Regions from separate parts of the Streptomyces sp. DT190 genome, predicted to be linked through region 2. Evidence: predicted binding sites of a transcription regulator. Region 2 holds the regulator's gene; the other holds the start of a gene.
What was found. Region 2 encodes HspR, which represses chaperone genes until heat shock. Its sites were predicted from a motif close to TTGAGNNNNNNNNNCTCAA; they were not measured.
Positions count from the first base shown of each region.

Region 1 (4,208 bases), on a different contig from region 2:
TCCGTCACGCCGCGACCGGAACCTCCGGCGCCGCGCCGTTCGTCGCGGGCGCGAGCGCCAGTTCCAGGACCTGGCGGACATCGGTGACGGCGTGGACGTCGAGCTTGTCCAGCACCTCCGCCGGGACGTCGTCCAGGTCGGGCTCGTTGCGCTTGGGGATGATCACCGTGGTGACACCCGCCCGGTGCGCGGCGAGCAGCTTCTGCTTCACACCGCCGATGGGCAGGACCCGCCCGGTCAGCGAGACCTCACCGGTCATCGCCACGTCCGTGCGGACCAGGCGTCCGGACAGCAGGGACGCCAGGGCCGTGGTCATCGTGATGCCGGCGCTCGGGCCGTCCTTCGGGACCGCGCCCGCCGGGAAGTGGATGTGCACGCCCCGGTCCTTCAGGTCGCCCACCGGCAGTTCGAGCTCGGCGCCGTGGGAGCGCAGGAAGCTCAGCGCGATCTGCGCGGACTCCTTCATCACGTCGCCCAGCTGACCGGTCAGGGTCAGTCCGGCCGCGCCCGTCTCCGGGTCGGCCAGGGACGCCTCCACGTAGAGCACGTCACCGCCCGCCCCGGTCACGGCGAGCCCGGTGGCCACGCCCGGCACGGCGGTGCGGCGCTCGGCCGGGTCCTGGGCGGACTCCGGCACGTGGTGCGGCCGGCCGATCAGGTCCCGCAGGTGGCTCTCGGTGACGGTGAAGGGCAGTTCCCGCTCGCCCAGTTCGTGCTGGGCCGCGATCTTGCGCAGCAGCCGCGCCACGGACCGCTCCAGGGTGCGGACGCCCGCCTCGCGCGTGTACTCGCCGGCCAGCTTGCGCAGCGCGCTCTCGTCGATGGTCACCTCGTCCTGGCCGAGCCCGGCGCGCTCCAGCTGGCGCGGGAGCAGGTGGTCGCGGGCGATGACGACCTTCTCGTCCTCGGTGTAGCCGTCCAGGCGGACGATCTCCATCCGGTCCGCCAGGGCCTCCGGGATCGCCTCCAGGACGTTGGCGGTGGCGAGGAAGACGACGTCCGACAGGTCGAGTTCGACCTCCAGGTAGTGGTCGCGGAAGGTGTGGTTCTGCGCCGGGTCGAGCACTTCGAGCAGGGCGGCGGCCGGGTCGCCCCGGAAGTCCGAGCCCACCTTGTCGATCTCGTCGAGGAGCACGACCGGGTTCATCGACCCGGCCTCCTTGACGGCGCGGACGATCCGGCCGGGCAGCGCGCCGACGTAGGTGCGCCGGTGGCCGCGGATCTCGGCCTCGTCGCGGACGCCGCCGAGGGCGACGCGGACGAACTTCCGGCCCATGGCGTGGGCGACGGACTCGCCCAGGCTGGTCTTGCCGACGCCGGGCGGGCCGACGAGCGCGAGCACGGCACCGCCGCGCCGCCCGCCGACGACCCCGAGTCCCCGGTCGTTGCGCCGCTTGCGCACCGCCAGGTACTCGGTGATGCGCTCCTTGACGTCCTCCAGGCCGGAGTGCTCGGCGTCCAGGACCGCCTTGGCGCCCTGGATGTCGTAGGCGTCCTCGGTGCGCTCGTTCCACGGCATCTCCAGGACCGTGTCGAGCCAGGTGCGGATCCACGAGCCCTCGGGCGACTGGTCGGAGGACCGCTCCAGCTTGTCGACCTCCTTGAGGGCGGCCTCGCGGACCTTCTCGGGCAGGTCGGCGGCCTCCACGCGGGCGCGGTAGTCGTCGGACTCCTCGCCCTCCTGCTCGCCGTTCAGCTCGCGCAGCTCCTTGCGGACCGCTTCGAGCTGACGCCGCAGCAGGAACTCGCGCTGCTGCTTGTCGACGCCCTCCTGGACGTCCTTGGCGATGGTCTCGGCCACGTCCTGCTCGGCGAGGTGGTCGCGCAGCTGCTGCGTGGCGAGCTTGAGCCGGGCCACCGGGTCGGTGGTCTCCAGCAGTTCGACCTTCTGGTCGGTGGTCAGGAACGGCGAGTAGCCGGAGTTGTCGGCGAGCGCCGAGACGTCGTCGATGGCCTGGACCCGGTCGACGACCTGCCAGGCGCCGCGCTTGCGCAGCCATGCGGTGGCGAGGGCCTTGTACTCCTTGACCAGTTCGGCGACCTGGCCGGGCAGCGGCTCCGGCACGGTGTCGTCGACGCTGGTGCCCTCGACCCACAGGGCCGCGCCGGGTCCCGTGGTCCCCGCACCGATCCTCACCCGCCGTCGGCCGCGGATCAGCGCGCCCGGGTCGCCGTCGGCCAGCCGGCCGACCTGCTCGACGGTGCCGAGGACACCGGTGTTCGCGTACGTCCCGTCGATGCGTGGCACCAGGAGTACCCGGGGCTTTCCGGGTGTTGTCCGAGCGGCGGCCTGGGCGGCCTCCACCGCGGCACGGACCTCGGAGTCGCTCAGGTCCAGCGGGACCACCATCCCGGGCAGCACGACCTCGTCGTCGAGCGGCAGCACGGGCAGGGTGAGCGGTGTGGACGTCGAAGCCATGATCTCCCCTTCGGCAGTCAAGTTGAGCTATGCCGACTCAATGCTTGGGGGCGGCCGGTTGTTCCCCGACACGTGTTCGCTGTCAGCGATCACCGCTGCCGCGACGGGAAGGGGGCCGCATAAGGTCACCCCCGTAATAGGCGACGGCGCATTTCGTGGATTACAGGAGCGGCGTGGACGAGACCGTGCGGGCATGGGTGGACGGGTGGGTCGTGTCACGCGGGGCGGCGCCGCCCGTGGCCGAGCCGTGGGGCTGGACGATCGACGTGGGGCTGTACGGGCACGGCACCCGGCACGTGTTCGGCACCACGGGTGAGGGCCTCGACGAGACGACCGTCCGCAAGGTGGCCGGCGCGGTGACCGGCGACGGCGTGTGGCTGAAGGCCTTCCGGGACCCGGCGGTGGTCGCCGGCTGGCTGGGCGACGACTGGTGGATCGACCCCGAACCCGGCTGCCTCATGACGATCCCGCTGGCGGCGCAGCAGCCTCCGGACGTCCCGGCCGGCCATCGGCTGCGCACCTGGGAGCGGGGTGGGGTGACGCGCGTGATGCTGGCCGCCCCGGACGGATCCCTGGCCGCACGCGGGCAGATCACCCCGACCGGCGACACCGCCGTCGCCGACCGGATCGAGACCGCCCCGGAACACCGCCGCAAGGGACTGGGCAGCTTCGTCATGCGGACCCTGCAGAGCGCGGCGGCCCGGCAGGGAGCACGGACCGGCGTCCTGGCCGGCACGCCCGCGGGGCGCGGCCTGTACGAGGCACTGGGCTGGGAGATGAGGGCCTGGCTGACCAGCGCCCGGCACGACCCGTCGGGGTCGGCGCGGGCCGGGCGGCCCGCCTGAAGCCACCCGCAGGGCGGCCCGCCTCAGGCCACCGGCCGGGGCGGCCCGCCATCGGCCCCGGCCCTGGCAGCCCCGCCCTCGGCCCCGGCCTGCCCCCTCCCTCAGTTCCCGCCCGGCACCGTACGGGCGAGGTGCCACCGCCGCACCAGCGGCCAGGCCGCGACGCCGACGGCCAGGGCGATCGGATGGCCCCAGTCGGTCAGCGGGTCGGCGAAGGCGAGCAGGTCCCGCAGGAGCATTCCGCCGAAGGCGGCCGGCAGGGTCACGCGCGGCCAGGGCGGGAGCAGACCGGCCAGGGCGGGAGCAGACCGGCCAGGGCGGGAGCAGACCGGCCAGGGCGCCGGTGGCGGCGGCGACGCCGGAGCTGACGCCGTAGTCGAGGCGGTGCAGGGAGGAGCCGGGCAGGTGCCCGGCCGGCACCGCGAGGCCCACCGGGACCTCGGTCGCCAGGGTCGCGAGGACGTGCCCGAGCAGGAACACCCCGGCCGTGCGCAGCCCTCTGATCCGCGGTTCCAGGGCGGTCAGCACCAGCACGCACCCGGCCGCGAACGGCGAGGCCATCCCGCCCGCGACCCACAGCGCGCTGCCGACCAGCACCAGTTCCGGCGTGCGCACCAGGTGTGCCACGTCCGTGCTGGAGCCCTGGAGCAGGGCGTGCACCACGCCGGGCTGCGCGTACGCGCCGATCAGCGAGGTGAGGCAGAGCAGGGCCGTGTACGCGAAGGTGAACGGCGTACCCGTGGGGGTGGGCAGCAGCGGCCAGGGACGCGGCACCCGGTGACGCCGGGACGCCGGCGCGGGGCCGGACTCCTGCGACCCGGGCCCCCGGTGCCGAGCACGCCGCGCTGCCTCGGCACACCGTCGAGCGACGGCACGCGGCCGGCGACGCCGCGCTGCCCGGCCACGGCCAGCGACGGCACGCGGTCCGGCGACGGCGCGCTGCC
Region 1 covers NZ_JBNCNM010000022.1:10,000-14,207, forward strand. The annotation lists gene lon (endopeptidase La) at 5-2,419, opposite strand; gene ACPXCS_RS30565 (GNAT family N-acetyltransferase) at 2,593-3,264, shown strand; gene ACPXCS_RS30570 (hypothetical protein) at 3,366-3,530, opposite strand; partial or broken gene ACPXCS_RS30575 (rhomboid-like protein) at 3,646-4,208, opposite strand, start outside.
Region 1: the regulator HspR is predicted to act here: its motif matches at 2,442-2,460, upstream of lon (endopeptidase La).

Region 2 (4,208 bases):
ACGGAGGAGGGGGCGGCCCCGGCCGGGGACACGGGCCAGGACGCCGGTCTGGTGGCCCAGCTGGACCAGGTGCGCACCGCCCTCGGCGAGCGCACCGCGGACCTGCAGCGGCTCCAGGCCGAGTACCAGAACTACCGCCGCCGGGTGGAGCGCGACCGGATCGCGGTCAAGGAGATCGCCATCGCGAACCTCCTGACCGAGCTCCTGCCCGTGCTCGACGACATCGGCCGCGCGCGCGAACACGGTGAGCTGGTGGGCGGCTTCAAGTCCGTCGCCGAGTCGCTGGAGAGCACGGCGGCCAAGATGGGCCTGCAGCAGTTCGGCAAGGAGGGCGAGCCCTTCGACCCGACGATCCACGAAGCCCTGATGCACAGCTACGCACCGGACGTCACCGAGACGACGTGCGTGGCGATTCTGCAGCCCGGGTACCGGATCGGCGAGCGCACCATCCGCCCCGCGCGGGTGGCGGTGGCCGAGCCCCAGCCGGGGGCGCAGACGGTCAAGGCGGAGGAGTCCGCCGACGCCGACGACAAGGAGAGCGGTGGCCCGGACGAGGGCTGACGTCACGGACGAAGGGAAGGAGGGGCGTCGAGGATGAGCACCAAGGACTTCATCGAGAAGGACTACTACAAGGTCCTCGGCGTCCCCAAGGACGCCACCGAGGCCGAGATCAAGAAGGCGTACCGGAAGCTCGCCCGCGAGTTCCACCCGGACGCCAACAAGGGAAACGTCAAGGCCGAGGAGCGCTTCAAGGAGATCTCCGAGGCCAACGACATCCTCGGTGACCCCAAGAAGCGCAAGGAGTACGACGAGGCACGCGCCCTCTTCGGCAACGGCGGCTTCCGCCCGGGGCCGGGCGCGGGCGGCGGCTCCTTCAACTTCGACCTGGGCGACCTCTTCGGGGGCGCCCAGGGGGGCCAGGGCGCCGGCGGCTTCGGCGGCGGCCTCGGTGACGTCTTCGGGGGCCTGTTCAACCGCGGCGGCGCCGGCCCGGGGACGCGTACGCAGCCCCGGCGCGGCCAGGACATCGAGTCCGAGGTCACCCTCACCTTCACGGAGGCCATCGAGGGCGCGACCGTCCCGCTGCGGATGTCCTCGCAGTCGCCCTGCAAGGCCTGTTCGGGCACCGGCGACAAGAACGGCACGCCGCGCGTGTGCCCGACCTGCGTCGGCACCGGGCAGGTCGCCCGGGGCAGCGGCGGCGGCTTCTCGCTCACCGACCCCTGCCCGGACTGCAAGGGCCGCGGCCTGATCGCCGAGACCCCCTGCGACGTCTGCAAGGGCAGCGGCCGGGCCAAGTCCTCGCGGACCATGCAGGTGCGCATCCCCGCGGGCGTCAGCGACGGGCAGCGGATCCGGCTGCGCGGCAAGGGCGCGCCGGGTGAGCGCGGCGGCCCGGCGGGCGACCTGTACGTGGTCGTGCACGTCGACTCCCACCCGGTGTTCGGCCGCAAGGACGACAACCTCACCGTCACCGTCCCGGTCACCTTCACCGAGGCGGCCCTCGGCGGCGAGGTCCGGGTGCCGACGCTGGGCGGCCCGCCCGTCACGCTGAAGCTGCCCCCGGGCACGCCGAACGGCCGGACGATGCGCGCCCGGGGCAAGGGCGCGGTCCGCAAGGACGGCACCCGCGGCGACCTCCTGGTCACCGTCGAGGTGAGTGTCCCGAAGGACCTGACGGGGAAGGCTCGTGACGCACTCGAGGCGTATCGCGAGGCGACCGCGGGTGAGGATCCGCGGGCGGAGCTGTTCCAGGCCGCGAAGGGAGCATGAGTCAGATGGACGGTCGTCGACGCAACCCGTATGAACTGACCGAGGAGACCCCGGTCTACGTCATCTCGGTGGCGGCCCAGCTGTCCGGCCTGCACCCGCAGACCCTGCGCCAGTACGACCGTCTGGGCCTGGTGTCCCCCGACCGCACCGCCGGCCGGGGCCGCCGCTACTCGGCCCGTGACATCGAACTGCTCCGTCAGGTGCAGCAGTTGTCGCAGGACGAGGGCATCAACCTGGCCGGAATCAAGCGCATCATCGAACTGGAGAACCAGGTCGCCGCCCTCCAGGCCCGGGTGGCCGAGCTGGAGGACGCGCTGGACGGCGCCGCGGTGGCGATGCGCCAGCGCGAGGCGGCGGTGCACGCGTCGTACCGCCGGGACCTGGTGCCGTACCAGGAGGTGCAGCAGACCAGCGCGCTGGTGGTGTGGCGGCCGAAACGGCAGCAGCAGTCCGACTGAGGCGGCGGCGTCCGCGAAAGCACGGGAAAGGGACCGGGAGTTGACTCCCGGTCCCTTTCGCGCGCCTTGGGCGGTTTCGTCCACCCTCCCGCCGATGACCGTGTGGTGCAGGGCACTTGAAGATGATTCCGCAGAGTCTTCACAACTACTGCGGAGCGTGGTGTTGCCATCTCGTTAAGTGGTTCCGCTTGACGCTGGGGGGCGCGTCCGCGTTGTCTTTTCAGACACATGGGCCGCAATGCTGTGCCCACGTCCGAATCACACGCGAAGTGAGCCCCCGTATGCGTCGTCGTATCGCCATATCCGTGGCCGCCGCCACGATCTCCCTCACGCTCGCCGGCTGCGGCGTGCTCAACGCGACCGGGAGCAGTGACGACGCGAGCCCGACCAAGGGCAACGACATCACGGTGGGCCTGCTGCTGCCGGAGAAGGCCAACACGCGCTACGAGAACTTCGACTACCCGATCATCAAGCGGAAGGTCGAGTCCCTCACCAACGACAAGGGCCGCGTCGAGTACGCCAACGCCGAGGCGGACGCCGGCAAGCAGGCGAGCCAGATGCAGCAGATGATCGACGACCGGGTCGACGTGATCCTGCTGGACGCGGTCGACTCGCACGCCATCGCCGGCAGCGTGAAGAAGGCCAAGGAGGCCGGCATCCCGGTCATCGCCTACGACCGGCTGGCCGAGGGCCCGATCGAGGCGTACATCTCCTTCGACAACGAGCTGGTCGGCGAGGTCCAGGGACGCACCCTGCTGGAGGCCATCGGCGAGGACGCCGGCCTCACCGACAAGATCGTCATGATGAACGGCTCGCCGACGGACCCCAACGCCAAGCAGTTCAAGGCCGGGGCGATGTCCGAGCTGAACGGCAAGGTGACGATCGCCCAGTCCTTCGACACCGCGGACTGGAAGCCGGAGAACGCCGAGGCCAACATGGCCCAGGCCATCGCGAAGATCGGCAAGGACAACATCAAGGCCGTCTACTCGGCCAACGACGGCATGGCCGGCGGCATCGTCAAGGCCCTGGAGGCCGCGGGCGTGACCGACCTGCCGCCGATCACCGGCCAGGACGCGGAACTGGCCGCCGTGCAGCGGATCCTCGCCGGCAAGCAGTACATGAGCGTCTACAAGTCGTACCCGCAGGAGGCGGAGAACGCCGCGGAGATGGCCGTCGCCAAGGTCCAGGGCCGCGACATCCAGTTCGCCGCCCTCACCCGCGACAAGGTCGACAGCCCCACACACAAGGGCATCCCGGCCCAGCTCGTCCCGGTGGTCGCGCTGACCAAGAAGAACATCGAGGACACGGTCGTCGCCGACGACATCTACAAGGTGTCGGACATCTGCACCGCCCCGTACAAGGCGGCGTGCGAGGCGGCGGGCCTCAACTAGCCGGTTCCGGCGCCCGCGGGGCGCGGGTCCGCCCCGGCCGCCCCGCCAGGGTGATCGCCCGGAGCAGCCACTCGGCGGGCCCGTGCCGGAAGCGCCGCAGCAGCGCCGTGCCGAGGGCGAGCTGGAACGCGTAGACGGCGACCGCGAGCAGCAGCACGGCGGCCGCGCCCAGGCGGCCGTACAGGGACAGGCCGTACGCCGACGCCAGGCACATCACGAGCAGGGACTGCCCGAGGTAGTGCGTGAGCGCCAGGCGGCCCGCCGGGACGAACACCAGCCGCACCCGCCCGCCCCACGGCGAGTCCAGCAGGAGCAGCAGCAGGCACGCGTAGGCGGCCGACAGGGCCGGGGCCGTCAGGGTGCCCACGCCGATGCCCAGGAGGTGCCAGCGGTCGTCCAGCGGCCCCTGGGCGGCGGAGGCGAAGAAGACGGCCCCCGGGACGCCGACGGCCAGTCCCACGGCCGCGGTCCGCCGCAGCCGGGCGCGGTCCACCCCGCCGGGCGCGAGCAGCCGTCTCTTGCCCGCCGCCAGGCCGAGGAGGAAGGCCGCGAGCACGCCCGGGGCCATCAGGAGCGCGGCGGCGAG
Region 2 covers NZ_JBNCNM010000002.1:462,232-466,439, forward strand. The annotation lists gene grpE (nucleotide exchange factor GrpE) at 1-561, shown strand, start outside; gene dnaJ (molecular chaperone DnaJ) at 595-1,773, shown strand; gene ACPXCS_RS05585 (heat shock protein transcriptional repressor HspR) at 1,779-2,231, shown strand; gene ACPXCS_RS05590 (substrate-binding domain-containing protein) at 2,513-3,622, shown strand; gene ACPXCS_RS05595 (DUF418 domain-containing protein) at 3,615-4,208, opposite strand, start outside.